4 regions of the Williamsia sp. R60 genome follow, and region 1 is predicted to be linked to each of the others. Evidence: predicted binding sites of a transcription regulator. Region 1 holds the regulator's gene; each other region holds the start of a gene.
The links. Region 1 encodes LexA, which represses DNA repair genes until DNA is damaged. Its sites were predicted from a motif close to CGAACANNTGTTCG; they were not measured.
Positions count from the first base shown of each region.

Region 1 (7,579 bases):
GGCAAGTCCGACCTCGCGCTCGATCTGGCGGTCGAGCTGGGCGGGGACATCGTGAACGTCGACGCGATGCAGCAGTACCGGGGGATGGACATCGGTACGGCCAAGGTTCCCGTGCACGAGCGTCGCGGGATCACTCATCATCAGATCGACGTCCTCGACGTCACCGAGACGGCGACCGTCGCCAGGTACCAGCAGGCCGCCCGCGAGGACATCGAGCGTCTCCTGGCGCAGGGGCGAACACCGGTGGTGGTGGGTGGATCGATGATGTACATCCAGGCACTCCTCGACGACTGGAACTTCCCGGCCACTGATCCGGCCGTCCGACGGCGCCACGAAGACGAACTGGCGCGAATCGGAACACGGGCGATGCATGACCGGCTGGCGCAGGTGGATCCGGAAGCCGCCCGGCAGATCCTGGACACCGATGGTCGCCGGATCGTCCGGGCGTTGGAAGTGGTGGAGCTGACGGGTCAGCCCTTCGCCGCGTCGGCTCCGACGATCGGTGACCCCAGGTGGGACACGACGGTGATCGCACTCGATCGCGACACCGCAGAGCTCGACGAGCGGATCGAGCGACGCACGAGTGCGATGTTCGGATCGGGCTTCGTCGACGAGGTGGAGACACTGCTGTCGGCCGGCCTCCGGGACGGTGTCACCGCGGCTCGCGCCATCGGATACGCACAGGTCATGGCCGCCATCGACGGCGAATACGACGTGGCCCGCGCGCAGGAGCTGACCTTCATCGGTACGCGGCGTTACGTACGCAGGCAACGGTCCTGGTTTCGCCGTGACCCTCGCATCCACTGGCTCGACGCCTCGTCGCCGGACCTCACGGGTCAGGCGCTGCGCGCGGCAGGCAGATGAGGAGGTCGGGCGCGTATCGTTGACACAATGTTCGCACGCGTCGACTTCGTCAAAGGGCACGGCACACAGAACGATTTTGTGCTGTTGCCCGACCCCGGCGTGCAGTTGGACCTCACCCCGGAGTTCGTCTCGGCGCTGTGTGATCGTCACCGTGGCATCGGGGCGGACGGGGTCCTCCGGGTCGCCACAGCCGGGGCACTCCGCGACGCGGGTGTGCTCACAGCGCTCGGCGCCGGCATAGCCGACGACGATTGGTTCATGGACTACCGCAACGGCGACGGCTCGATCGCGGAGATGTGTGGCAACGGTGTCCGGGTGTTCGCGCATTTCCTTGCCGCGCACGAGCTCGTGTCCGAACGCTCCTTCACCGTCGGGTCGCGCGCGGGTGCGCGGCCGGTGACGGTGCACGCTGTGACGGGTTCGTCGGCCGACGTCACCGTGAACATGGGCCCAGCCCGTCTCGGCGTCGACAGCAAAGCCCAGATCGACGGCCGGCGGTACGCCGGGGTGTCGGTGGATGTCGGCAATCCCCATCTGGCGTGCGTGGTCGACGGGTTGAAGCCGCAGGATCTGGCGGACATCGATCTGTGCGGGTCGATCACGTTCGACAACACAGTCTTTCCCCATGGTGTGAACATCGAGCTGATCACCGCACCGTTGTCGGCAGGCGCTGCGGACGCCGAGATCACGATGCGGGTCCATGAACGCGGAGTCGGTGAAACCCGCAGCTGCGGTACCGGAGTCGTCGCCGCCGGCGCCGCTGCTCTGCGGTTCATGGGAAGGTCCGAGGGGACGGTACTCGTCAACGTTCCCGGGGGTCAGATCACGGTGACGGTCGATGACGAGAACACAACGCTGCGCGGCCCGTCGGTACTCGTCGGCGCCGGAGTGCTCAACGAGGGATGGCTCTAAAATCGGTATGCACCACACCTACCCGAGTGTCACCATGGTGATCTCATGACCGAAAACAACAAGGCCGGCAACGATCAGCGCGACGCGCCGACGATCGGCGAACTCCAGCTCGACGAACGCAGTTCGCTGCAGCGCGTCGCCGGATTGTCCACAGAGCTCACCGACGTCACCGAGGTCGAGTACCGCCAGCTACGACTCGAACGGGTTGTCCTGGTCGGGGTCTGGACGCAGGGCAGCACCACTGCGCAGGCCAATTCGAGTCTCGCCGAACTCAAGGCCCTCGCCGAGACGGCTGGGTCGGAAGTTCTCGAAGGTCTCATCCAGCGTCGTGAAAAGCCCGACCCGGCAACCTATATCGGGTCCGGCAAAGCTCACGAGCTGCGTGAGATCGTCTTGGCCACCGGCGCCGACACCGTCATCTGCGATGGCGAGCTGACCCCTGCTCAGCTGACCGCTCTGGAAAAAGTGGTCAAGGTCAAGGTTGTCGATCGAACTGCGCTGATCCTCGACATCTTCGCCCAGCACGCGACGTCGCGAGAAGGCAAGGCGCAGGTCGCGCTGGCACAGATGGAGTACATGCTCCCGCGGCTTCGTGGCTGGGGTGAATCCATGTCCCGGCAGGCGGGTGGCCGTGCCGGCAGCAATGGCGGCGTCGGACTGCGCGGACCCGGTGAGACGAAGATCGAGACCGACCGCCGACGGATCCGCGAACGCACAGCGAAACTGCGGCGCGAGATCCGCGAGATGAAGACGTCACGAACCACCAAGCGCGCCAAGCGAAAGCAGGCTGCCGCGTCAGCGGTGACCATCGTCGGGTACACGAACGCCGGCAAATCGAGTTTGATCAACGCGTTGACCGGATCGGGCGTGCTGGTCCAGAACGCCTTGTTCGCAACCCTCGATCCGACAACCCGTCAGATGTCCCTCGAGGATGGCCGTGAACTGGTCATCACCGACACCGTCGGATTTGTCCGGCATCTGCCCACCCAGCTGGTCGAGGCCTTCCGTTCGACCCTCGAGGAAGTCGCCGACGCCGATCTGCTCCTGCACATCGTTGATGGTTCGGACCCGGTTCCGACCGACCAGATCATGGCGGTGCGGAAGGTGATCGAATCCGTGCTCGAGGAGGAGAATGCAACAGCTCCGCCCGAACTGCTCGTGATCAACAAGATTGATGCCGCCGACCCGCTGGTACTGGCGCAGCTCAAAGGGCTGTTCTCGACAGCTGTGTTCATCTCGGCGGCCACCGGCGAGGGCATCGACGTACTCCTCGATCGCATCCGGGAGTCGGTGGCCAGGAACGACGTGCACGTCAGTGTCCGGGTGCCGTATGAGCGTGGCGACCTCGTGTCCCGGATCCATGCCGAGGGTGACGTATTGACCGAACGTCACGAGGCGGACGGGACTGCGATCACCGCCACGGTGCCTGCCGCGCTGTCGCGCCAGCTGGCATCTCTGGCCATTCCCGAGTCAGCCGAATAGCCCTCCGAACTGCAGCTTTGGGCCAGATGTAGAATCCGGTTACAGTTGGATATCCAACCAATGCCACCTGTAATGGAGACCTGACGATGGAACGCACCCTTTTCGAGCCCGAGCACCTTCTCTTCCGCGATTCGTACCGGAGCTTCCTCGAACAGCACGTGGCGCCGAACCACGAACGCTGGGAAGAGCAGAACCTGGTGGACCGGGATGTCTGGGTCGAAGCAGGCAAGAACGGATTCCTCGCGGTGGAGGCGCCCGAGGAGTTCGGCGGCGGGGGAGTCGACGACTTCCGTTACAACACCATCATCGACGAAGAGACCGTCCGCGGCGGCTACAGCGGTATCGGCTTCGCGCTGCACAACGACGTGGTGGCGCCGTACCTGCTCGACCTCTGCAATGACGAGCAGAAGGCACGCTGGCTGCCCGGCTTCGTCTCCGGTGAGCTGATCACCGCGATCGCGATGACCGAGCCCGGCACCGGGTCCGATCTCCAGGGCATCAAGACCAACGCCAAGAAAGACGGCGACAACTGGGTGCTGAACGGTTCCAAGACGTTCATCACCAACGGCATCAACGCGGACCTCGTCATCGTGGTGGCCCGCACCGACCCCGAGGCCGGTGCGAAGGGGTTCAGCCTGCTGGTGGTCGAGCGCGGTATGGAGGGATTCGAACGCGGCCGCAATCTCGACAAGGTCGGGATGAAGGCGCAGGACACCGCCGAGCTGAGCTTCGACAACGTCAAGGTGCCCGCCGAGAACCTCCTGGGCGAGGAGGGCATGGGCTTCATCTACCTGATGCAGAACCTCCCGCGCGAGCGCCTGTCGATCGCTGTTGTGGCGGCCGGTGCCATGGAGTCGGTTCTCGAGACGACAATCCAGTACACGAAGGACCGCAAGGCATTTGGCCGCCCGATCGGTAGCTTCCAGAACTCGCGGTTCCTGCTCGCCGAACTGGCGACGTCCACCGCTACCACCCGTGTGTTCGTCGATCGGTGTATCGAACTGCTGAACGAGAAGAAGCTCACCGTTCCGGACGCGGCGATGGCGAAGTACTACGCCACCGAGAACCAGGTCCACCTCATCGATCGTTGCCTGCAACTGCACGGCGGCTACGGCTACATGCGTGAGTACTCGGTGGCCAAGGCCTTCCTCGATTCACGCGTGCAGACCATCTACGGCGGCACCACCGAGATCATGAAGGAAGTCATCGGCCGAAGCCTCGGGGTCTGAGTACGTTTCATAACTACGCGAAGTGGGGTGCACCGGAAGGTGCACCCCACTCGTGTCTGCGTAGTACCCGCGTTTGTTCGGTTGCCGAGGATGTTGCCGGACGCCTCAGAGGCGCCGCATCACCGTGACGACTTTGCCCAACACAACGGCGTTGTCGCCGGGGATGGGGTCGAACACCGGGTTGTGCGGCATCAGCCACACCGCATCCTTGGTGCGTTTGAACGTCTTGACGGTCGCCTCCCCGTCGATCATGGCCGCAACGATGTCGCCGTTGTCTGCGACATTCTGCTGCCTGACGACCACCCAGTCGCCGTCACAGATGGCGGCATCGATCATTGACTCGCCGACCACCCGCAGGAGGAACAAAGATCCTTCACCGACAAGCTCTTTCGGTAGCGGGAACACGTCTTCGACGGCTTCCTCGGCCAGGATCGGCCCGCCGGCCGCGATGCGGCCGAGGACCGGAACGAACGTCGGTGTCGGCAGGGATTCGTCGGGTACCTGGACCTGGCCGGCCGCCGTGGCCGGATTGAGGTCGGTGTCCTGGATGTTGACCGCCCGGGGACGGTTGTTCTCGCGCTGGAGGAATCCTTTGCGCTCGAGGGTGCGGAGCTGATGAGCGACCGACGACGTGGAGGTGAGGCCGACGGCATCACCGATCTCGCGGATTGACGGGGGATAGCCGCGTTCGCGGACCGACGCCCGGATCACCTCCAGTACGGCTTTCTGGCGCGGGGTCAGCGACCCCTCGGCCAGCGGTTCGGAAGTGACCACCGTCGCGGCCGCCGCGTCCGGCGGCGTCCGGGTGTCTGTCGTATCGGCCATCAGGTCCTCCAGTTCGTACGGTGTCCGGCCAAGGTGTCGTAGCTGTCGAGAGAAGAAAACGCACACGTTGTTCGTTGGATTATGGGGATCACGCTAATGCAATCTGTCACAACTCTCAAACATTTGTTCGATTGGGCGTGGCGTGTGTCGGACCCCCGTGATACAACTCGAACATTCGTTCAATCGAACGAGTGATCGAACTGTTGACCCGAGGATCGAACAATGACTGCAGCCACCACCATCAGCCGCCCGGCCGCTGAGCGGCCCCGTCGCCGGCTCGCCCGAGTCGGTGGGCCCGTCGCCTCCGATCAGTACACCCGCACGGCGCGAGCGCGTGTCGACAGTACTCGCCGGCCGGCCGACCGCAGGCTCGCCGCAGACCGCCGTGTTGTGGTGGGCTGCTCCGAGCCTGGCAGTTACGCACCGTCGGCTGCCGTCGTCGAGCGCGATGTGTATTTCCGCCGACGTGCCTGGGCCGGGGCCGCCGTGGTCGGAATCGGCCTGATGATGCTCGTGTTGTTCCTCATGTTCTTCGGCCGGGTTGTCGAGAGCGGTGCCGCTCCGGCGAACACCGGGACGGCGGTCGTCCACGTGCAGTCAGGAGAATCGTTGGGCGACATCGCCTCTCGAATCGCTCCCGAGATGCCGACCGAAGCGGTGGTGGAGAAGATCATGGACCTCAACGCGATGAGCAATTCAGCGTTGTCGCCCGGGCAATCCCTGGTGACGCCGATCTACGCGCGGTAGCTGCAGTGCTGGGGCAAGCAATCGGCCGGGCGGTATCCTCTACAACAGAGTGTCCGGTCATTCCGACGGGGCCGCTGACGTCCGAGGAACCCTGCATGCACTGCCCGTTTTGCAAGAACGAGGACACGCGGGTCGTCGACTCACGGGTGGCCGACGAGGGCCAGGCGATTCGTCGTCGGCGGGCCTGCTCGCAATGCGGACGGCGGTTCACCACGGTGGAGAGCGCAGTCCTTGCGGTCGTCAAACGCAACGGCGTCACCGAACCCTTCAGTCGCGAGAAGGTGATGAGGGGCGTGAGGCGCGCCTGCCAGGGCCGTGCGGTCGACGATGACCGGCTGCACCTGCTCGCGCAGCAGGTCGAAGAGGCCGTCCGCGCCTCAGGATCGGCCGAAGTTCCCAGCAACGAAGTGGGCCTGGCGATCCTGGGCCCGTTACGGGATCTCGACGAGGTCGCTTACCTTCGCTTTGCGTCGGTGTATCGCTCGTTCGACTCAGTCGAAGACTTCCAGAAAGAGATCGACGATCTGCGAGCGGCCAAACCCTGACCGCCTTTCGTCCGGCAGTGGTGCCGCCGGATCAGCGCAGTTCCCGGATGGCCTTGATCGCCCGTTTCTCCGACACGGGATACGCAGTACGCAGGTGCTGTGCGAACAATCCGACTCTCAGTTCTTCGACGATCCATCCAGCTTGCTCGTTGACTGCGTCCCGGCGACCGGGCGGCACGTGTCGCAGGTGATCAGTCCACGCCGACACCACCCGGTCGATGGCCGCCATCGCCTGGGCATCGCGAGCGGCGCCTGCCGGGAGCTGTTCGAGCCTCGACCTCGCAGCATCGAGGTAGCGGGGGATCTCCGCGAGGTGTTCGTCGCGTGTCGCAGAGACGAATCCGTCGAACAGCAGCTCGTCCAGCTGGTCCCGCACGTCGTCGGCGGCGATCGATCTGCCGGCCGCGGTAATCGCCGTTCGTAGGGGCGCCACGCGGGTCAGGATCGTCGCCACCCTGCGTAGTTTCTCCGTTGCCCTCCCGGTTGCCTGGCGGGCCACATTTTCCCGAAGTGCAGCGAATTCGCTTGGCGTCCAGACATTCGGCGGGTTGGGTACAAGGTCCACCACGGCAGCCCGAACGCAATCGGCCAGAAGAGCAGCGGTGTCCGGGTAGGGGCTCTGGCTGAGGGCGAGTCGCTCCGCGGTGCTCAGAGTCGAAGTCACCGACGGTCGTAGTGGCGGAACGCTGGAGACGATCATCTCGACAACAGCGTCGTACATGTTCGCAGCCTGCTCGGCCTGGGTGGGCACGGCGACCACCGTGAAACCACTGCCCCGGCGGGTCAGGGCGGGATAGCTTGTGATGTCTTGGCCGGCAACAGAACTGCGCAATGTGCGGCTGATGTCTCCGAAGGTGTCCGCGGTCCACGTGGTGGCCACAGGTCGGGATGCGGTGCCGGCCTCACTCTCCAGAGCCGCGCGAGATCTACCGGCCAGTCGATCCTGCAGTTCGCGCAGCGACTTGGAACGTCCGA
Region 1 is NZ_JBSSGR010000004.1:269,776-277,354, forward strand. It holds gene miaA (tRNA (adenosine(37)-N6)-dimethylallyltransferase MiaA) at 1-864, shown strand, start outside; gene dapF (diaminopimelate epimerase) at 892-1,776, shown strand; gene hflX (GTPase HflX) at 1,822-3,258, shown strand; gene ACVWY6_RS20210 (acyl-CoA dehydrogenase family protein) at 3,345-4,487, shown strand; gene lexA (transcriptional repressor LexA) at 4,593-5,312, opposite strand; gene ACVWY6_RS20220 (LysM peptidoglycan-binding domain-containing protein) at 5,535-6,059, shown strand; gene nrdR (transcriptional regulator NrdR) at 6,155-6,604, shown strand; gene hrpA (ATP-dependent RNA helicase HrpA) at 6,636-7,579, opposite strand, start outside.

Region 2 (7,579 bases), on a different contig from region 1:
GGATCATCCTGGCCGCGGTCGCCGGGACGACCGTGGCGCGTGCCGGACTGCGGCCGGTCGCGCGGTTGACCCGGGCCGCCGAGCGAGTGGCGCGCACCGACGACCTCACGCCCATCCCGGTCATCGGCAACGACGAATTGGCCAGGCTCACCGAGAGTTTCAACCTGATGCTGCGGGCGCTTGCCGAGTCGCGAGACCGGCAGAGCCGGCTCGTCGCGGACGCCGGCCACGAATTGCGCACGCCGCTGACGTCATTGCGCACGAATCTGGAGTTGATGATCGCGTCGAGCCAGCCGGGTGCGCGGGCGGTGCCCGAATCGGACATGGCCGAGCTGCGAACGGACGTGATGGCCCAGATCGAAGAACTCTCCACGCTCGTGGGCGATCTCGTCGATCTCGCGCGTGAGGATGCGCCCGAGGTGGTGCACGAAGAGGTCGACCTCTCCGAGGTGGTGGACCGCTCTCTCGAGCGTGTCCGCCGCCGGCGCAGCGACGTCGACTTCGAAGTGCACGTCACGCCCTGGTTTGTCTTCGGTGAGAGTGCCGGGTTGTCGCGGGCCGTGCTCAACGTGCTCGACAACGCGGCGAAGTGGAGTCCGCCCGGCCGGCCCGTGGAGGTCCGGCTGGCTCAGATCGAGCCGGATCGCGCGATTCTGACCGTTGCCGACGCCGGCCCTGGTATCCCGCCCGAAGACCGGCAACTGGTCTTCGAGAGGTTCTACCGGTCCACCGCGTCCCGATCCATGCCCGGCTCGGGGCTGGGGCTGGCGATAGTCCGTCAGGTGGTGGACCGCCATGGCGGCACGGTGACCGCCGGTCAGTCCGAACTCGGAGGCGCCCTGGTGACGATCAGCCTTCCCGGGTCGCCGGTACCGGCCGAGATCGCGCCCCAGGTGGTCCAGCAATAGGTTCTGATCGAGCGGTGTCGACCGTTCGGCGGTCGTTCGAAGGGTCTGACTTCTCTGTCCGTCGATCGGCGGCTTTGTTTGGCGAAGCCCCTGCGGGGAACAATGAAGGGGAAACAAACAGCACTGTCTCAGCCCCGTCTCAGGCCGACACAGCAAGGTATTCCTCAGTGCCGGTAAATGTTGCGGCATCGGGGAGCGCAGGGTGCGCCTGGCAGAAAGCAAAAATCGACATGGTCGGCAGCAACGATGACGAGCGCGGGACGAACCGCGACACCAGTTCCTTTCCGGGAGAGGGCATCTCGCAATCACCGGGACAATCGCATCCCAGCGGGTCCGCTGATCGGCCTGACGGGCCGAGTAACGCCGGACCGCAGGACAACCCCTATGGACGAACCTCGGCGTTCGAGCCCCGACAGCAGGATTCGTCGGGTGAGCAGACGGCACAGTTCGGTACCTCCGGCATGAACGGACCTTCCGGACCTTCCGGCCCCTTCGGGCAGTCGTCGGAGGGTGCATCCGCAAGTCGCGGTCCGGGTGGTTACGGCTATGGCGCTCAACCTGATCCGTATGCTCCGTCCGGGCGATTCGCGCAGCCGAACCCGTATGGGGCCTACTCCCACGGCGGGGGGACGGGTACCAACCCCACCAGTCAGATCCCGGCTCCTGGGGCCGGCCAGAACCCGTACGGGAGCTCGCCACAGCAGTTCGGCTCCCCGCCGCCCGCACGTAGCGGACGTTCGGGCGGAGCCAAAGCCGGATTGGCGGCTGCCGCAATTGCTTTGGTGCTCGTCGGCGGTGGCATCGGAGGTGTGGTCGGAGCCAATGTGGCCGACGATTCATCGGGATCGAGATCAACCACCAGCGAGAGTGTGCTCGGTGGCGACCGCGACAACAGCCAACCGGTCCAGGCCCCCGCCGGCTCGACGCAGGAAGTCGCGGAGAAGGTCACGCCGTCGGTCGTGTCGATCGAGGTGGAGGGCAGCCAGGCGTCCGGGTCCGGCTCCGGCATCGTGCTCACCGCGGACGGCACCATCATGACCAACAATCACGTGGTCGCCGGTGCGGGCAACAATCCGGACCTCACCGTCACGTTCAGTGACGGCAGCACGGCAGCCGCGCAGATCGTGGGTGCCGACCCGATCTCTGACATCGCCGTGATCAAGGTCGACAAGTCCGGCCTCACCCCGATCGCCGTCGGTCGCTCCGACAATCTTGTGGTCGGTCAGGAGGTCATCGCGATCGGGTCGCCGCTGGGGCTGAACGGCACGGTCACCACGGGAATCATCAGCGCACTCAACCGTCCGGTGTCCACACAGGGTGAGCAGGGTGGCCAGGCGTCGGTGATGGATGCCATCCAGACCGACGCGGCGATCAATCCGGGCAACTCCGGTGGTGCGCTGGTCAACGCCAACGGCGCCCTCATCGGCGTCAACACCGCGATCGCCAGCCTCTCCCAGGGCGAGACCGGCGGAAGCATCGGCCTCGGGTTCGCCATCCCGGTGGACCAGGCGATGCGCATCGCGGACGAGCTCGAGAAGACCGGTAAGGCGACACAGGCGGGGCTGGGCGTCACAGTGCGGTCGGGGGCACCGTCAGCTGACAGCCCCGGCGCGCTGATCAACGAGGTGACGTCGGGTGGAGCCGCCGCGAAGGCAGGCATCCCGAGTGGTGCGCTGGTCACCAAGGTCGACGATCGTGTGATCGCCTCCGGAGACGCGCTGATCGCGGCGGTGCGGTCGCACGCTCCGGGCGACCAGGTGACCATCACGTACGTCACCAACGGACAGACAAAGACCGCGCAGGTCACCCTCGACACCCTGGACACCGGAGGACGCTAGACCGTGAAACACATCGACGATCACATTGGTACCCGACTGCGGGCAGTCATCCCCATCCCGACCGATAGAGTTCCTGACGGAGATGGTGCTATCTCAGTCCTGGGTATCGGCGAGGCAGATGTCGTCGCCGCGGACGCCGCGGCGGAACAGCTCGCCGTCCGCACAGGGGAGATCGAAGCGGAAGGACAGCGCATGAGGTCACTGAACTTGGCCGAAGAGGATCTGGGTCGGGCCCTGGTGGTGATCGTCGATGACCGGGCCGCCCATGGTGAGGACCAGGCCTTGATCGGTCCTCTGGTGGGGGAGTTGCTCGAAGAAGCCGGTTTTCACGTCGACGCGGTGGTGGCGGTGGAGTCCGACGAGGTGGAGATCCGCAACGCCCTCAACACCGCGGTCATCGGCGGGGTGGACTTGGTGATCTCGGTCGGCGGCGTGGGGGTCGGTGGTCGTGATGTGACTCCCGAGGCGACCGCGGATCTACTCGATCGCAAACTGCCGGGTATCGAAGAGGCCTTGCGCAGTTCCGGATTGGCTGCCGGCGCGATGGATGCCGGGCTGTCACGCGGGCTTGCGGGTGTCTCGGGGCAGACGATCGTCGTCAACTTGGCCAATTCGCGGGCCGCTGTTCGTGACGGCATGGCCACCATCACCCCGATGGCGAAACACCTGATCTCGTCGATCAGCAACTTCTGATCGGGTCCGATGAGCGACTCGAAAGACGGTAAGCGAACCAAGACTCGGGCCGAGTTAGAGAAGGTTTTTGGCGAGGAATTGCCTCTGACCAGCAGTGATGAGCGACCGATCGGTCGAAGTGATGAAGGTCACAGTAACGCCGATATGCGTGGGGACGAATGGTTTATCGAGAATCGCCCGCCACATCACGGCTGAATCGCGATTCGGTCACGGCCCGGTTCCTGGACTTTTCCTGATAACTCACTGAATTTGCTGCAACATCAATAATTATTCATTCGCTTGAGTGAAGTTCCCTTTCCAGACACGACTGCTGCGAAGTGTTGCCCGCCCCTGTTCCTGGGGCTAACGTTCCGCTCGATACGGCCAGTACCAGTGCGGGGGTTGGGCGTATCCCGTGCGACGTCCCCAATGGCGACCGCGGTGTGGGCAAGGTGTTCGGCTGAGATTTACCTACCGGAAACTACGGGCATCCAAGCCCGTTAACTGCCCGGGTAGAAGATTCCGCTGAACCTTTTGGTCACTTCGAGCTCACGATTTGGTTGAGCTTGGATTACACAGCAATCCTGTGAGAGGGAACGAATGAGCAAGATCAACATGTTCGGTCTGCGCCGCGTTGTCGGCGTTGGTGCGATTACCGCGGTTGCCGCCATTGGCCTGGCCAGCATGGGCGCAGGAAACGCCGCCGCAGGACCCCTGCCCAGCGGCAGCAAGGTGACCCAGGGTGTCGACGGCACCGTCGTCAAGATCAGCCGCACCGGCGAGGCCGCTTACCCGGTCCCGTCTTTGGCGAACAACGGCGCAGGCCGCGCCGCAGAGGTGTCCGGCCTTGTCACCGTCACCGCCGGTGGCGCCAGCGGTACCCTGACCACCGGCTACATCGTCGGCTGCCAGGTCGACATCACCGGTCTCGAAGGTGGCCTGAACGCCTCCATCGATTCTTCTTTGAGCCTGGGCCTCGACGGCTCGCTCTCGTTCCCGCTGGCACCCGGTGAAGCGGCTTTCGTCCCGCTCGGCACCAAGACCTTTGAGGGCGGCGTTGCAAGCGTCCAGTACAAGCGTCAGGGCATCGAGGTGCAGCAGTGCGGCGGATACGCCCAGGCTCGCGCCTTCACCACCGTGCAGACCGAGGGCAACTACGTCATCAAGTCGACCCTCTACGGCGCCCCGTTCAGCCTGAACTGATCGTCGGCAGATAAACCAACTAGTCTGAAATCTCATCTGCCGCAAGCAGATTCATATTCCTGAAGGGGAATCATGCGCAACAAACTCTCGCGTCGTCTCGCCGCGGTGGCCGGCATCGCCGGTGTCTCGGCCATCGCACTGTCCTCCATGGGTGCCGGCGGCGCAGCTGCCGGCGCTCTGCCCGGTGGCGTCGCCACCCAGAAGCTGATCGACGGCTCCAACGTCACCGTCACGCTCAAGGACGAGTTCGTCAACATCCAGCCGTCGACCGTGGCGGTTCCGACCAGCCGCAACGTGTGGCTGTCGGGCAAGGTGCTCGTCACCGTCGACGGCGAAGCCGAAGGCGCCACCGTCGAAGCCGGTTACGTTGTCGGCTGCCAGCTCACCTTCGGTGCCGGCGGCAAGGCCGGTATCGGAACCTCGCTGGATCTCTCGGCTCCCGGCACCCCGTTCACCACCCCCGAAGCCGGCCTCAGCGGCGGTCTGACCCTCGGACCCGGTGAGGCCACCTACGTGCCGATCCTGTCGTCCGACGACGCCACCGACTTCAGCTTCGAGGGCAACGCCGGCGGCATCGCTTACAGCCAGGAAACCGTCAAGATCGACGGCTGCGCCGGATACGCCGAAGGACAGGCGTACGTCAAGGTCACCGTCGACACCCCGTCGGTCACCGGCATCGTCACCCTGTGGGGCTCCAAGTTCAGTCTCGGCTGATAAAAACATCCCTGCTGCTTGACAACTGAACAACCCGAAAGCCGGACCACCGCAAGGTGTTCCGGCTTTCGGTGTTTCACCAGGATGATGAAATCGCTGGTGTTGGCCGGGTAGGCGCCGAGGCGGCGGGCGAGGAGAGTTCGAACATGTGTTCGACAATCTGTGGATATTGGGCTACATTGGTTGTAGGGAATCGTCCTGACAACAGAAGCACTCCGCATCTGTTGTCAGCGTTCGCTTTTCGGTTGACTGGGGGGTCATCATGTCCGACGGTGCTGTCATCGATTCGCCTGTGGTGGGCGCGGTGTCGGGTCTGGAGTCGGCGATCGATCAGCTGGCCGAGGTGAGTTTGACGGGTCTTTCCGACGAGGATTGTGTACGTCTGGTCGACCGGTTGGAGGTCGCGTCGCGGCGGTTGCAGTCCGCAGGTCTGCCGGTGTTGCGGGAAGTGGTTGTGCGGCGTGCGTATTCGAAAGTTGGATGCTCTTCGCCGGCTGCGATGTTGACCTCGCTGGCACGGCTGCGCCCGGGTGCTGCCCGAGCTCGGGTGGAGGCGATGGACGCGTTGACGCCGTCGGTGACTCCCAGCGGTGAAGTTGTAGATGCTCGGTTCCCGAACACAGCAGAAGCGTTGCGCGAGGGTGTGATCGGACTTGATCACGCCGGGGTGGTGGCGAGGGTGATGGCAAAGATTCCGCACAAGGTCGATGCGGAGAAGCGGACAAATACGGAGGTGGCGCTGGCTGATCTGTGCCGCAAGCACACTCCTGGCCAGGTAGAGGCGATCGGTGAGCGCATCGTCGAGTACTTGGATCCCGACGGGACGTTGGTCGATGACACCGACAGGGCCCGGAAACGTGGATTCAGCGTGGGGAAACCGGCCACGGATCTCATGTCGACGGTAGCTGGGCATCTGGACCCGGTGACCCGGGCCTTGCTGGATGTGATGCTCGCGGTGTGGGCCGCTCCGGGGATGAACAATCCTGATGATCCGCTGTCGCCCTCAGGTGCGGCCGATGATCCGACGGTGGACAAGGACCTCTTGCAAGCTGCGGCAGACAACGACACCCGCAGTGCGGCGCAGCGCAATCACGATGCGGTGAAGTCGATGCTGATGTACCTGCTCGAATCGGGGCAACTGGGCAAGACGCATCACGGATTGCCCGTGCAGGTCATCATCAACATGACCAAAGACCAGCTCGATCAGTACATGCTCGACCAGGTGCCGCCAGAAGGCGTTCACGGAGAGGACGTTTCGGGATCTGAGTTTGAACCCGGTCGAGCGCCGGCGTTAGCAGCAGAATCAGGCCGTGAACCGGAGCCAGGCTGCACGCCGGAGCCAGACCGCGAGGTGGAGCTAGCCCGCGAGGTGGAGGGCACGCCAGAGCCGGCATCAGAGCGGGATCCAGACCGTGAAGCGGAGGGCGTTCACCCGTACCCGGAGACCCGCTGGGAGGATCCGAGCTGGTTGCCTTCGGTCACTGGTGGGCCGACGCGACCGTACGGGTCGGGGCTGGTCTACACGGCGACCGGTGCGGTGTTGCCGATCGCTGATGCGTTGAGGCTTGCAGTGCGTTCCGACAAGACGTTGGCCATTTTTGCGAACCATTCGAATGAGCCGTTGTTTCTGGGCCGAGCACGCCGGTTGGCCAGTGAGGCGCAACGTCTGGCGATGTTTGCCGCGTACAGAGGGTGTTCGCATCCGGGTTGTTCGAATCCGCCGTTGTGGGCCGAGGCGCACCATGTTCGCGAATGGGCGCAGGGCGGGTTCACCGACATCACTCACCTGGCTCCGGCATGCCCACAACACCACCAACTCGTCGGACCGGGGGAGCATCAGTGGCAGACGGTGATGATCACCGACGGGCCCGACGCAGGGCGGTGTGCCTGGATCCCACCAGCACTGCTGGATCCGGAGCGACAACCCCGGGTCAACCGTGCCCACCACCCGGACGAAGCCATCATCGAGGCCCGTCAGAGCATGCTCGCCCGCCGCAAAGCCGAACTCGAACAACGCAATCGAGAACTCAGTCCTCAACCACCAGATTCACGACCCACCAGACCGTCGGAGAACAACCCTCCGCCTGAAGCCCCGCTCCCTCCAGGTGCTCCTCAGACCGCGGATGTCCTCGTGGAATAGGGGCAGTGGAAAATAAGAACAGCGAAGCAGCAGGAACGGCGTGCCGTGATCCGAGATCGCTGGGCCCTCGACAAAAACTATCGCCCCGGCCTGAGCCGGGGCGA
Region 2 is NZ_JBSSGR010000002.1:1,001,388-1,008,966, forward strand. It holds gene ACVWY6_RS11560 (sensor histidine kinase) at 1-908, shown strand, start outside; gene ACVWY6_RS11565 (S1C family serine protease) at 1,139-2,746, shown strand; gene ACVWY6_RS11570 (MogA/MoaB family molybdenum cofactor biosynthesis protein) at 2,750-3,439, shown strand; gene ACVWY6_RS11575 (MspA family porin) at 4,019-4,621, shown strand; gene ACVWY6_RS11580 (MspA family porin) at 4,694-5,335, shown strand; gene ACVWY6_RS11585 (DUF222 domain-containing protein) at 5,598-7,475, shown strand.
Region 2: ACVWY6_RS11585 (DUF222 domain-containing protein) is a predicted target of LexA. The motif match lies at 5,477-5,490, and genes of this name have one in related genera.

Region 3 (7,579 bases), on a different contig from region 1:
GCAGTGCCTGGGGCCCGGATCAGCTGAACGGTCCGGCCGTCTGTGCTGTGGCGGCCCGCGCCATCGAGCGTGAGTTCGCCGATCCGGACTTCGTGCCCGCCCGGATCACGATCGACCTGTTCAAGGCGGCCCGGAACCGGCCCACGGTGGTCACCACGGCGCTGGTCCGCTCGGGCCGACGCATCATCGTCGCCGACGCCGAGGTCCGGCAGGACGACGTCACCGTTGCACGTGCCACGGCTGTGTTCCTGCGGCGTTCGGCGCCGCCCCCCGGCGCCGAATGGCAACCGTCGGGCACCTTCAGCCCGCCGACCGACGAGGCGGAGGACATCACGCTACGACACCCGTGGCTGCAGTCAGGCGACGCCGACTGGACGCGGGATATCGGTAGCCACCAGAACGCCTCGCGCAAACGAGCGTGGAGCACCGCGATGCCGGTGCTGCCGAACGAACCCGCCTCACCGTTTGTCCACGCGGTGCAGTCCGCGGAGTCGACCAGTCTTGTCACCAACCTGGGCACCGACGGAATCGGCTACATCAACTGCGACCTCACCATGGCGTTGTCGCGCATGCCCGAGGGTGCCGAGCTCGGCATCGAGGCGGACAGCCACATCACCGCCGACGGGATCTCGGTGGGAACCGCCACCCTGTACGACCGGAAGGGTCCGTACGGGACCGGGATTGTGACCGCGGTCAGCAACCCGGCTGCGCAGATCGACTTCTCCAGCAAGTCTCGCTTGGTATAAACCATGTCCTGGGGCGCACTGGGAAAGGGCTGATCATGGACGCGACGACGCTGCCGAACGGGACCGTGCTGGGCGTCACCAAGGTCGGAGAAGGACCGGTTGCGCTACTCAACGGCGGCCTGGGGATGCCGTCGATGGTGTGGGACATCTGCGGCCTCGCCCCGGCCCTCGCGGACGCCGGATTCACCGTGATCAGTTACAACGCGCGCGGCCTGGCTCCGTCCTCGGCGCCGCCTTCGCCTTACTCGGTGGCCGACCTCGCCGACGACGCCGCGGCACTGCTCGAACATTTCGACGTTGACGACGCACTCGTCGTCGGATACTCGATGGGCTGCTACACAACTCAGGCCATGCTGCGCAGCCGTCCCGAATTGGTCAAGGCTGCAGTCCTTTTCGCCGGGCTACAGCCCAGCCCGATCGGTGCACTCGTCGGCGAGATGGAGCTGAGCCTCATCGAGCAGATCGGCGAGATACCCCGAGCAGTACTGGTTTTCGAGCAACTGATGACCACGTTGCACACCACGTTGCTGCAGGACCCGGCCACCGTGTCTGGCTGGCGGGACATGCTCAGCGGTTCCGATGGAGGCTGGGCGAGCCCGGACGGCTTCACCGGCCAGCTGACCGCGTCCTACGAGTGGATCAAGTCCGGCGAGCCGCTGCCCGAGCACCTGGCCGCCATCGATGTGCCGACCCTGGTGTTGGCGTTCGAACACGACCTGTTCTTCCCGCCCGAGCTGTCCCGAGCCACTGCGGCCCGCATCCCCGGTTCGGCGTTCGTCCAGATCGACGGCGCGGGCCACGGCGGGTTGTTCACCGGCCCCGGCGACAGCGTCGAGCTAATCGTCGAGTTCTGCCGTCAGCACGCAGGCTGACGGCCCGATCAGATCTGCTCGCCGTCCCATTCGTGGTCGTGCATGAAACCTTCCGCCAAACCCACGCGATACTTGAGTGAGTTCGTGAGGATATTGCTCAAGGCGAAGGGGATGCCCAGAAAAGGACCGATGTCGTCGCGTCGGGTGATGATCTCGTCGGTATGGCGGAAATCCCGAGCGAACCCGCGCAGCGTGTTGCCCTCGAGTGCAGATTTGCGCCAGCCGTAGAGGAGCATTCCCGGCCCAACCATTTTGCGGGCGTCGGGATCGGGGGTGATCACGTCGTCATTCTCGCCGAAGAATGCGCGGTCGACTCTGTTATGGGGTTCGAACATCAGAATGCCACTTGTAGAACGCGGGTTGCATTCAATGGTGAACAAACCCCGCTCCGGGTGTTCGATGAAATCGAACCCGATTTGACCGGTGAAATTGATTTCTTTCACCCGTTCGGTCACCCAGTCGGTGATTCCCGAATGTTCAACCGGCTCGTAACTGAGGCACGACTGACCATTGATTGCATATCGCACAGGGTAGATTGCATGCGCGTAGACCCTGCCCTCGTGGCACACCGAATATGTGCAGTACTTATCACCTTTGAGCCACTCCTGCGCCAGCCACGGATTAAGAGGATCAAATGTGAGACCGTCGGGTATTTCTCCGGGATTCACTTTATAAACCTGCTGTGAACCTCGCGAGTAAACCTGCTTCAGCGCGAACGGACTTTCAAAATCAAGCGCGGCCAACTCGGCCTCATCGCGAACCTGTGCGTACTTCAGGGTGGGCACGCCCAAGGTCTCCAGCAGCACCTGGTACTCGTATTTGTTGTGCAGCCGGTTTTCCGTCAGGAAATCGGAGAGCAGCAGGCGACACTCGGGCGGGAACTGATCCTGCGCCATCGCAAGGATGTCGGTCTCTTCGTGAATCGGTATGACGAGGTCGATCGATTCGGCCCTGACAATGCGCGCGATTTCGTCCACATATTCGCGTGGCTCGAACTTGGGCCGCGGAACGCGGAACACCTTTTGTACGGAATTCGAGAACCGTGTGATGGGAAATGGAATCGAATCGGCGATGAATACATTGTGCCCGCCGGCATTCATCAATCTGGCGAGATCGAGGGTGAGAAATGAACGCCCGAAAGTGATGAGAACATTTTTTCCGCTGCGAGTGGTCATCGTGCCTCGCTGCCGAACCGAAGAATGGCTTTCACCAGCGACATGGTAGCTTATATTCGCCGTCGGACAGGCGCCGGGTGGGCCTCGAATATTCCGGGCGGCGACGGAGGGTGTCGGGGTGTTCCTGATCGGTGTCTTGTTCGCCAGTGCGGCTGCCGTGGCCTACGGTCTGTCGACTGTGCTGCGCGCCCTCGGGGCCCGCAAGGCGGCAGTCGCGGCTCGCGAGCACGACAGAGAACACCAGCTGACCACTGAAGGTGGCCCGTCGGTCTCCTCGACGGTCGACACATTCAAGACCCGCGAGTTCATCCTCGGCACGTCACTGGTGGTGATCGGCTTCGGCGCCGGCGCGGTGGCCGCTCGGTTCCTTCCTCTCTTTCTGTCGCAGACCATCGTCTCGGCCAACCTCATCGTCACCGCCCTCGTCGGCACCGCTGTACTGGGGATTCGACTGCACGGTCGCGACTGGGTCGCGATGTGCGTGGTGGTGGCGTCACTGTGTGCGCTCGGGTTGTCGTCGTCGCATGAAGGCGGCGGCGGCGAACAACGCAGCTTCCACTACGGCCTGCTTTTCGCCACCTGCGTTCTGGCCGGACTGGCGCTGCTCGCTGTCTACAAGCTCGGCAAGCGTGGCGCGATTGTCGGCGGTGCTGCCGCCGGCCTGCTGTTCGGTGTCATCGCGATCTCGGTCCGCATCCTGCGCGGAATCGATCCGTTCGACATCGTCACCCTGCTCACCGACCCCGCAGCGTGGACCATCGCCATCGCCGGCGCAGTCGGCTTCTACGTCCACACCGTCGCCTTGCAGCTCGGGCAGGTCAACGGCGTCACCGCCGTGCTCGTGGTCGGCGAGACGGCCGGCCCCGGCATCATCGGCGTGGTCTTCCTCAACGACAGCGCAAAGCCCGGCCTTGGCTGGCTTGCCGTCATCGGGTTCATCGGCGCGGTGGTGGGTGCAGTCCTGGTTGCGTTGTACAGCTCCGTGGACGCCGACCACTTCGGCGAATCCGACACGGACAACGGCGGCTGGCGGCTGCGCAAACGTGGCAACGCGGACAGCCTCGGCACCGGGGACGACTTGGGCAAGGGCGACTCTCACACCTCGCCGACGACCGCTCCAACGGACAGACCAGATCAAGGCAACCCGCCGAATCAGTCGAATCGGCCAGATCGGTCGCACAGTCAACGCAGCCGACGGACCACCTGACCCGCGTCCGAACCTTCCACTGCCCGACCTTGAACACGGTACGTCCCCACGCGGCAGCGACGTTCACGCGTCAGATCAGTTACGCGGCAGGCCGTTCACACTATGGAGTTGTCAGGGTGCGTCCGCGGTCCCGGCGATGTGTCGGGTGCGGTGTTTCGCGGTGCGGTGCTGGTTTGTGTCAGTCAGGCAGCCTGAGTCAGGCTGCAAGGGTGAGGGTTCGGCGGTTGTAGGCCGGTAGTGGTTGTCGGGTGGGGTCGATGTCGGCGGGTGGGATGAGCCAGGGATGTCCGTCGGTGCCCATGGTGATGTCCCAGTCGGTGTGGTGCACGGCCCGATGGCAGGTGCGGCACAACAGACACCCATTACCGAGGGTGGTGGGTCCGCCGTCGGCCCAATGCACGATGTGATGGCAGTCCGACCAGGTCGCCGGCGCCCCACACTTGATGCAGCAGGTATCGCGAAGCAAGATTGCTTTACGCACTGGTCCGGTGAACAAACGCTTGGGTGGACTCAAATCGATCGGCACCTGCTGCCCGTCCAGGGTGATCGAGGTGATCACTGCATCACACGCGGCTGCTGCTGCGGTGGCTTCGGTGACCGGACCCATCCACCGCAGTGACGCAAGGTCGGGATGATCAGCCGGAACAGTCACCATCACTTCCGTTCTCGGCGCTGACACCAAACCCTGCCCGCCGCCACCGCAGTCGAGGAGTTGGTGCAGGGCGTCAGCGCGTCGTTGCGTCGGTGTGCGGGTATCGGCGCTGCCGTCCGGTTCAGGTCGGGGTCTGGACCATACGTCGAGCGTGGACATCATCTTCTCTGCGGTCACCGCATCCACATCAAACCTGCCCGATAGCCGGCCATCGTCAGTGATGACGTAGTCCAGAGTGTTCAACGAAACGTCTTCGGCGGCCGGCACCCCACCCGACTCCCCGGCGACCTCGTTACCTATCGCCCGGGCAATCCTTCCGATCTCGGCGGGTGGTGCACCAGAGATCGCATGAGCCACGAGTTTCCGCTCGACCTCACACCGGAAGTCGTCGCTCATCACACCCACCATGCGGCCGCGCACATGACTGATGCCCCGGACAATTGCGTCGACGTGCTCAGCGGAGAGGAACCCGTCCCGAAAGTATCCGGCTGTACGCTCCAACCCCGCCAGGCCGGTCCCGATGCGTAGCCATCGTGCCGCCGCCGCTGGGGCGGCACCGTTGGCCTGCACCACCTTCGAGGGTGTCGACCCCATAGATTTGGCGACACCGAGGCGGTCGATGATCGCCGCGCCGGCCGCCAACCGCGCCTCGACAGCATTACGCAGGGTGATCAGATCTTTCACCACCGCCACCACCCCGGCCGGATCATCCGGAAACTCCACCCTGATGACCTCATCAACCACATCGAGAACAGCCATCACCACACCCCCTCCAAGACAACAACACTGAGACAACAGAATTGGGACAGCCGATCACAATGGTGGCGTAGTCACACGTATCTCAGAGTCAGGTCTTGCGGACGATCAGCGTGTCATCACTCTACTGACTCGAACACCTGTTCGTATGTAGATCGTTTGGGTGAATCCTTCCGACACCCGACCGACGTCCAACCTTCATGTGGGCGAAAGTCAATCTCCAGAGTCGTTCGGGCGTGCTGTCCAGCCGCTGCGGGCCGGCGTCACAACGGCTGTTCGGTCGCCATCAGACCTGCAATGATGGCGGCGCACAATCGTTCTCGATCGTCGGCAGTGATGGCGGTCGCGATCAACTGATGTACTTGCCCGTCGATGGAAGCCGCCAGCAGGCGGGCTTGCAGTGGGGCGTCCGCAGATGGCGTGCCGGTACGGATGAGGTGCGGCACGAGTCGCGCGGTCATATCAGCGGCGAGGGCGGTGAACGCGTCGACCAACTCGGGAGTTCGCGGCGTGTGTTCACGCAGGACCGCAAAAGTGCGGGGATGACTGCCGTTGAGCCACACCACCGTCTCGACCATTGTGGTCACCATCTCGACGCGATTCGGCGCCGTCGTGTCGAAGCGGTCGCACAACTTCGTGAGGGCTGCCCGCGACTCCTCGACATGCCTCCACGCCAGCGCCGCCATGATCGCGTGCTTGTTCGGGAAGTACTGGTACAGCGATCCGATCGACACTCCGGCCACATCGGCGATGCGGTTGGTCGTCCCGGCTGCACCTTCGCTGTCGAAAACGCGAGTAGCTGCCTCCAGGATCACGTCGACCATGAAGCGAGATCGGTCCTGAACAGGCGTTTTCCGGGCACGGCTCATGAGACCTCAATGCGAGTTGTCATGCCCTCGACCTCCGTTGATGCTCAAAAGATGAACGAAGTCGAATATAGCGACGTCGCCGAATACGCCCGATTCCTTCCGCAGCGCTACCGAACCGCGATGCAGGCACCGGTCGCCACCTGGTGGCCGTGGGGTCGTCACCGCGTTCACGTGGCAAGGGCTGAGAATCCGTCTGCGCCGGCGCGAGTGCTGATCATCCACGGAGCCGGCGGCCATTCGGGTGCGCTGTGGCCATTCACCGCGGTAGCGACCCCCGGCGACGCAGACCTACTGGCACTTGACCTTCCGCTCTACGGACGCACCGAGACCGTCGACCCGGCGAAGGTCCGCTACCGCGACTGGGTTGATCTGCTGTGCGACTTCGTGACGGAGGAGACCCGGACCGACCCGAGACCCCTGGTTCTGTTCGGCGCAAGCATGGGCGGCATGCTGGCCTACGAAACAGCCAGTCGTACAGGCACTGCCGCAGCTGTGGTTGCAACCTGTCTGCTCGACACGTCGGACAGCTCCGCTCGAGGAGCCGCATCCCGCTGGGCGCCTCTCGGCATGGCCGCTCCACATACTCTCCCCCTGTTGTCGCGATGGGCGGGCGACGTGATGGTGCCGATTCGATGGCCGGCCCGGATGAGCGCCATGAGCAACAACCCTGGACTGACCCGGCTGTGCGCGGCAGACCCCCGAGGAGGTGGCGGTCGCGTACCGCTCGGATTCCTTTCCGACTGGTTCACCTACCGACACACCGCACCGGCGCAGTACGGCGGCCCAGCGATCACCCTGGTACACCCGGGAGCCGACCGCTGGACCCCGGCCGCGCTCAGCGAACGGTTCCTGGCAAAGGTACCGGGCCCGAACACCGTTGTCCGACTGACCAATTGCGGGCACTATCCCATCGAGGAACCCGGATTGACCCAACTCGAAGAGGCCGTCCGCGCGGTGATCGATTCAGTGGCCACATGAGGCCGCCGCCCCGAGCTGTCGAACGGCCGAGCCACTCACACCGACTGCGGGACCGGCGATCGATTCCTTCTGGCGATCAACCGCTTGTCCACAACATCGACGCCCACCACCACAGCAGCAGCGAGCCCCCATCCGAGGAGGATGTCGAGCACATAGTGTTCGGCCGTGTAGACCAACGTGAAGGCCATCGCAACGGCGTAGCCGAGGAACAACGTTCGCCCGAGTGCACGCACGCGTGGCCACATGAACAGCGCCAGGAACATCGTCAACCCCGCATGCAACGACGGGATTGCGGCAACAAGATTGGCTTTCGCCTGACCCAAC
Region 3 is NZ_JBSSGR010000001.1:61,962-69,540, reverse strand. It holds gene ACVWY6_RS00210 (acyl-CoA thioesterase domain-containing protein) at 1-746, shown strand, start outside; gene ACVWY6_RS00205 (alpha/beta fold hydrolase) at 782-1,618, shown strand; gene ACVWY6_RS00200 (ATP-grasp domain-containing protein) at 1,627-2,793, opposite strand; gene ACVWY6_RS00195 (EamA/RhaT family transporter) at 2,912-4,000, shown strand; gene ACVWY6_RS00190 (DUF222 domain-containing protein) at 4,197-5,411, opposite strand; gene ACVWY6_RS00185 (TetR/AcrR family transcriptional regulator) at 5,672-6,232, opposite strand; gene ACVWY6_RS00180 (alpha/beta hydrolase) at 6,329-7,255, shown strand; gene ACVWY6_RS00175 (phosphatase PAP2 family protein) at 7,291-7,579, opposite strand, start outside.
Region 3: ACVWY6_RS00190 (DUF222 domain-containing protein) is a predicted target of LexA. The motif match lies at 5,542-5,555, and genes of this name have one in related genera.

Region 4 (7,579 bases), on a different contig from region 1:
TCCGATGTTGTTCTACGGCGGCGGCTCCAGGGCTGCTGCTCTGCGCGCCGCCCGACTCGACCTCGGCTTCCAACCCCAAGTCGCCGACACCGCGTTGCGCGACCTGTACGAGTCGGAATGCCGTGCGCACGGCCGCGAACCGGGTTTTGTGATGATGCCGCCGCCAGGGCCGTCGACGGTGTTCTGCACCGAAGACCCGGACCGGTTCTGGCACCACTACGGCTCGTACCTTCTCGCCGACGCCCAGGCGTACGAGGCGTGGCACGGCGATCACGCCTCGCATGTTCGAGACAGCTCCACCACCGGGGACGAACTTCGTAGCGGCACGGGCTATCTGGTCTGCACCCCGGACGACCTGGTCGAGAAATGCCGTAGTCGCGAAGTACGCCTGGTGACAAGTCACCCCCTGTGCGGCGGGATGCCTGAGCAACCATCCTGGGACAGCGTGCACCTCATCGGCGAGAAGGTGCTCCCCGCACTGAGGAACTGACGCCCAAGAGAATGGGACTGAGTCGGCCTCACACTGTGTAGTTGTCAAGGAGCTGGTCGATCGGTTACATGGTCTGCAGTTCGAGATCTCGAGTTCTAGGCGGCGGCGGGCAGGACGATCCGCGACCGTCGGTGGGCCGGTATCGGTTTCTGTCGTCGATCGACACTCTTCGGTGGCGTGAACCACGGATGCCCATCGCCACCTATCGCGACTGCCCACCCCTGGTGGTGAATAATTCGGTGGTGGTGCCGACACAACAGGACGGTGTTGCTCAGGCTGGTCTTGCCGCCCTTGGACCAGTGCTCGATGTGATGGGCATCGGTCCATCCCGCAGGGCGACCACATCCTGGGAACGCGCATCCACAATCGCGCGCCAACAACGCTTTCCGTATCGCCGGGGTCACCGTGCGATGTTCTCGACCGACGTCGAGAGGCACACGTTCACCGTTGAGGATCATCGACGTCAACGTGGCATCGCAGGCCAGTAACCGTGCGGCTTCACCGCTGATCGGACCCATCCACTGCAAGTGGAACGCGCTCGTATAACCCTGATCATCGAGGAACTGCGCGTAGTCATCTGTCGACGCGCCCGACCCCGGCAGTGCCGCCCCTTCCTCGGCCAGCTCACGCGCATCAACGGTCATCGTCAGATGCGGGCGCACCCCACCCACCGTCGGCCGGTCTTCGGCCTGCAAGTAGGCGTCGATCAAGCGCTCGAGGCCTTCGGCCATTCGTTGTTCGGTCGAGCGTGGGTCAGGCGTGCCATCGTCGGCCGGCATCGGCCTGGTCAGTGGATCCAGCCCGGTCAACAATTTCTCCCCGAGAATTGCGTCGACGTCGAACTTTCCGCGCACCCGCCCGTCACCACCGGGAGTGACCGTGAAGCCGTTCAGCGCAGCGTTTTCCGACACCGGCACCGCACCTGTTGTTGGCGCGAGCGCGCACGCATCACCACGAGCCCGTTCACCGATCTCAGTGGGTGTGGCACCCGACCACGCCTGACCCAGCAGGCGGTTCACACAGGCGTCGCGGGCTGCGTCCGGCAATTCGGGCACAGCTCGCTCGACATGCGCTATGCCCCGCACGATCGCGTCGACCTGCTCGCCGGAGAAGTCACCGTCGCGAGCATGATCCTCGACCCGCGGTAACAACGCCAAGGCACGACCTACCCGCACCGTGCGGTGGGAACACCCAGGCGCAAGTCCCCCGCTCATCAACAAAGCAGCAGTGGACGCCGCTCCGAGCCGCTTGGCCACACCACGCCGATCGAGCGCCCCCGCCCACACCGACAACACGTGATCAACAAGATGACGAACCTTGATCAACGCCACCACCTGCTCGGCCAGAACGGCATCAGCTTCAGGCGGTGACCCCTGCGCAACCACAGCCAACGCTGTGCGGATTCCCCCGATATCCATGCCTCAACATTAGAACAAAATCACTGTTCGCACAAGTGTTCGAACTACCTTATTTCCCTGCGCTGCAACCTATTTCGAGCAAACCGACAGTGCCGAACCACCCAGTCTAACCGCGGGGTCTGACAGTTTCTTCGACGAGAAAGCGCCCAACTCAGCCCGCAACGCTCTCCGAGTCATCTTTGCGCGCACCCATGTACGCCCGCTCGACCAACGATGGATCGTCCGACAGCACCGACGAGGGCTGGTCGAGGACCACTTCACCATGCACCATGATCACGGCTCGGTCCGCGATCCCGAGGGCGAGGTGGACGTGCTGTTCCACCAGCACGACCGCTGTGTCGCCCCGGTCCGCGACCGCGCGGATGATCGGCAGGATCGACTCCACCACAACGGGTGCGAGCCCCATGCTCAGCTCGTCGATCAGCAGTACCTTCGGCCGCTGGATGAGTGCGCGGCCGATGGCCAGCATCTGCTGCTCACCCCCGGACAGCTGCCCGGCGTCGACTTTGAGGCGAGCACCGAGTGCCGGGAAGTACTCGAGCACCTCGTTCAATGCCTGCTTGCCGCGGTCACGTCCGCGGGTCGCGAGCTGGAGATTCTTGCGCACGCTCAGTCCGCGGAAGAGCGCGCGATCGTCGGGCACCAGCACGAGGCCCGATCCCACTGCCGCGCGCGGACTTCCGCGACGAAGGGTCTGCCCACCCACCAAGACGTCCCCGCCGAAACTCGGCAACAACCCGGCCAAGGTGAGCAACAAGGTGGTCTTGCCTGCACCATTCGGCCCCAGCAGCGACACCACCTCGCCCGCGCCGATGTTCAGGTCGACGTTGCGCACACACGGGCTGCGCTTGAAGTACCCGGCCTCCAGGCCCTTGCATTCCAGCACGCTCATGAGATCACCTTCTGTTCCGTGAGCCCGGTCGCCGATGTGGCCTCGGCGGTGTCCCGACCACCCGCAGGCACACCCAGATAGGCACGGATGACGTGCTCATCGGCCCGGATGGCGTCGGGGGTCCCACTGGCGATGACCTTGCCGAGATCGAGAACGATGATTCGATCGCACACGGACAGAACGAGTTCCATGTCGTGGTCGACGAGGAGCATCGTCATGCCGTTGTTGCGGACGGCGCGTAGCCGTTCACCGAGCCACCGACTCTCGTTGCTGTCGAGGCCGGCGGCGGGCTCGTCGAGCAGTGCCACCGAGGGATTGCCGGCGAGCACCCGCGCCATCGACACCAATTGCCGTTGTCCTTGTGACAGTGAGGCAACGGTGACATCGGCGACCGAATGCAGATCGAGCAAGCCGAGAACATCGTCGACGCTCTCGTCGCTCGTGGAAGCCTTACCGCCACGCGCGCCGACGGTGACGTTCTCCCGCACCGACAGGTCGTCGTACAGCTCGACATCCTGGAACGTGCGACCCAATCCACGTCGGCTGCGTCGGTGCGGAGCCAGATCGGTCACGTCGGTTCCGTCGAGAGTGATGTGTCCCGATGCCGACGCGAACCCACTGATGGCGTCGATCAGGGTGGTCTTTCCGGCACCGTTCGGCCCGATCAGCCCGACGATCTCACCGTCGAACACCTCGAACGACACCTCGCTCACAGCGGTGACTGCGCCGTACTGCACCGATACGGAGTCGACCTTCAGCAGCGTCCGGTCACGATCGATCACCGGTGTACCGGCGTCGAGCTGACCGGATGTGGGCGCCGTCGAGGCATCAGGCTCCCCGGCCGGGGCTCGGGGTGTCTCGGACCGCGAGAATCGTTGCACCAGAGGGGTGATGCGTCCGGCGATGCCGTCCGGGTTGATCATCACCGTCAGGATGAGGAGCACCCCACTGGCCAGCGCGTAGTAGTCACCGAAGTCGAAGGCCCGGTCCAGCACGATGTACAGCAACGCACCGGGAGCGAGGACACCTGCGAGCAGAGCGCCCGACACGGACGTGATCCCGGCGGTGTAGATGATGGCGAAGATCGCGATGCCGGCGAACACACTGAACGGATCAGCGGTTGCGAGAGTTTGTTGGTATGCGAGCAAGGTGCCGGTGAGCCCGGCGAGGAACGAGCCGATTGCGAACGCGGCCAGCTTGGTTCGCGACACGTTGATACCCGCGGCGGCCGCGGACCTCTCGTTGGCGCGGACGGCGAGCATGGCCGAGCCGAGCCGACTGCGCCGCAGCAGGCCGACGCCGACCGCAGCGATCACCACGATGATCAGGCACAGGATCCCGAACGAGACCCTCGGGTAGTTCTCCCCGGCGCCGATACCCAGATCGATCCCGAAGATGCTCGGTGCGTCGAAGTTCGAGCCCTTGAGTCCGCCGTTGAACGACGGGTTGCGGAACCAGAAGGTCTCCAGGAACACCGCGAGCGCAAGCGTGACCACCATGAACGGGAGCCCCCGGATCCGGAGGGCGGGCAACCCGACCACCACCCCGATGACCGTGGCCATCAGGGCAGCCAGGATCGGCGCGAACGGGAACGGTATCCCCAGTTCGGTGTTCACCACACTCAACCCGAAGGCACCGACACCCGCGAGGGTCAGCTGGGCGAGCGAGACCTGTCCGGCGAACCCGGTCACCACCACCTGCGAGAGTCCGAGGATCGCGAAGATGAATGTGGCGATGATCGCCCCACGGTAGCTGCCCGACGTCGCCGACAGGGCGATGACGGCAATCACGGTGGCGGCAACTGCCGGCGTCCAGATCCGTCTCGGACGGGGAGCCCGGCCGAGGTTCTGGTGCACGATACCGCCGCGACTGGGCAACGGCCGACCTTTGACCACCAGGAACACCAGAATCAAGAGCAGCGGGATCGCCTCGGATACACCAGATTTCGGAATCCAGCTGTAGAGACTCTGCAGGTGCGTTCCCTCTGCCTGCAGTATGCCGATGCCCAGCCCCGCCGCGACGGCCAAAGCCATGGACGAGAAGTTGCCCACCAGCGCCGCAGCCAGTGCGGGCACGATGAACATCGTGTACGCGATCGGGCTCAGGGGCACGATCGGGGCGATGAGGATACCGCCGAGTCCGGCGATCACCGACGACAGAGCCCAGTTGCTCACTGCGATGCGATCGGGCGAAAGCCCGGTGACAAACGCACCTTTCTCCGATTCCGCGGCGGCTTCGGTGGCCACGCCGAACCGCGTGAAGTGATACACCAGCGCGACCACCGTCGCCAGGGCCACGATCACCACGGCGAGCCAGATGCGGTCCGTGGGCACCTGACTCTCACCGATGGAGAGGACTCCCGGTTCGAAGATCGGTGCCACCGGAACCGCTGTGGTGCCGACCCGAAGCGCGAGGAGCGCCTGGATGGCCAGCATGAGACCGATTGACGCAACGGCTTTGGCGACCACCGGCGCCGACCGCATCGGCCGGAAGACCACCAGGTACAGCAGCGCTCCCAGCGCCGCCGCGATCACCAGCGAGATCGCGACGGCGGGAACGAGATCGAGTTCGCCACCCAGTTCGATCGTCGACGGGAAGCCGGGTACCGGGATGAGGAGTTCTCCCTCACGCAGTAACCCATACGTGTACGTGGTGTACAGCGCGACAGCTCCCGTCGCGAAGTTCACCACCCCCGAACTCTTGAAGGTCATCACCAACGCGAGTCCGAGGGCGGCGTAGACCGCTCCGTTGCCCAGGCCGAGAAAGAGATAGGCAAAGTGCTCGGTCATCTACTGTTCCAACTTCTTTCGATGATTCAGGTGGGTCTTCTCGCGCTGGATCTAGCCGACGCTCGTCAGGTTCGAGGGCTTGCCCTCGCTGTCGACCGGACCGACGAGCAACGTCTTGCTGCAGATCGACGGCAGCTGCGGGATCGCGGTGCCGTTGCAGGTGAACTTCAGTCCGGCCCCGATGGGGAGCGGGATGTCCTTGGCTGCCTTGAGGGCTCCGGTCACCGTTGCGGGCGAGATGTCGCCGGTCAGGTTCTCGATCACCCGGTACAGGCCGAGAACGCCCTGGTATCCGGTGTAGCCGTAGCCGCCGATGTCGGTCTCCGGTGCGTACTGCGCCATCACGGAGCGGTAGAGGACCGAGTCGGGATCGTCTGAGTAGATGTCGACGGTGGTGAAGTCCTTGATGCCTTCCATGACCGATCCGCCAACGGCTTTCACCACGTCAGGGGCGACGCACGTGGGCACGACCAATCGGTCTTTGCCTGGGGTGACGGTCTGCATGGTCTTCAGCACCGAGATGCACATGTTGGCGTCGCCGACGATGGCGACGGCATCGGGGTTGTCGGACAGCCCTGCGGTGAGCTGCGGCGTGGGGTCGGGCACTGCGGTCGGAATGGGTACGACCTTGAGTTCGATACCTGCCGCCTGGAAGATCGGGTTGCCGATCGCGGAGATCGCCGCGGGGGTGCCTCCACCGTCACCCGACATGAGGGCCAGCTTCTTGATGCCGTTCTGCGCCGAATACTGAGCCATACCGGCGAGCACGCCGGGCAGTCCGGCGGTGAACATGAAGGAGTCCGGCGAGGTCAGCTCGACGGGGGTGACGCCGACCGGGCCGACGTACGGGATACCTGCGCCGGAGAGGATCGGCAACATCGCCGGCCCTTGGGCTCCACCGGGAACCACCACTGCGACAACACCTTGCTCGACCATCTGGTTGGCGCAGTTCGTCGCCGAAGCCGGTTCTTCCTGCTGCTTGCAGATGACGAGTTCGATGGGCCGTCCGTCCACGCCGCCCGCGTTGGCGTTGATGTATTCGGCTGCGGCCTGAGCGGTTTCGCGGTTGGCCGGGAAAGAGGCGAACGACCCGCCTTCGCTGTTGATGAAGCCCACCTTGATCGGGGCGCCAGTGGCGGCGTCCGCCGGCAGGGATGTTGTGGGCAGCGACGAATCCGGGGAGTCACTGTCGGAACCATCGCTGCACGCGCTGACGCCGAGAACTGTCAACAACACCGAGGCACCGACGCCGAAGATGACTTGGCCGCGGCTGCGACTTGTCCTGCGTGACTTCATATTTCATACCCTTCACGATCCATAGATGGGGCGATCGAGCGCCAGACGCCATCGCCCGGCCATCCACGACGGAGGACTGGTTTCTCAGTGGGCTCGCGAGGAGCGGGAGATGGGGCGGCTGGTGATGCAGATCACTTTGTTCGAAGCCAGTCAGACATTACGCACAGACATTCGTATCGTCAACCGTATAGACGGGTGTCCAGTTGTGTGATTGAGTGGAGTTCTCGACAGCGGTCACAGGCGCCGGACCCAGCGCGCATTCAGCGCCGGGAACTGGCGAAAGCTATTAGACGACTTGACTATTGAAGGCGCGCGCGTTCAGGCCAGAATCTGGCGCGCGGCAGCCTCGAGCTGGTCCGCGACCTCGCCGTAGGACAGGTGACCCATCCCCGCGCGAACCATCGCGCCGGTGTAGACCAACTCCAGCAGTCCCACATCTCTGGAGCTTCCCTCCGACCCGACGGCTGCCACCAGGAGCCGATGGATCTCGCGGCTGATCTGGAAGCGGAGCTGTTCGACGTCGGAGTCATTGCTGAGCAATGCCTGCGTCACCGCCGCGGCGAACTCGGGCTCGTCGGCGACATTGAGGGCCAGGTACCGCAGCACACTCACGACGCGCTCGATCATCTCCGGAGAGTCGTTGGCCGGAGGTGTGGCCGTGGTCAGCCGACGCCAGTACACCTCAGCGACGAGG
Region 4 is NZ_JBSSGR010000001.1:651,238-658,816, reverse strand. It holds gene ACVWY6_RS02865 (LLM class flavin-dependent oxidoreductase) at 1-490, shown strand, start outside; gene ACVWY6_RS02860 (DUF222 domain-containing protein) at 586-1,908, opposite strand; gene ACVWY6_RS02855 (ABC transporter ATP-binding protein) at 2,060-2,800, opposite strand; gene ACVWY6_RS02850 (ABC transporter permease subunit) at 2,797-5,589, opposite strand; gene ACVWY6_RS02845 (ABC transporter substrate-binding protein) at 5,641-6,885, opposite strand; gene ACVWY6_RS02840 (TetR/AcrR family transcriptional regulator) at 7,204-7,579, opposite strand, start outside.
Region 4: ACVWY6_RS02860 (DUF222 domain-containing protein) is a predicted target of LexA. The motif match lies at 1,937-1,950, and genes of this name have one in related genera.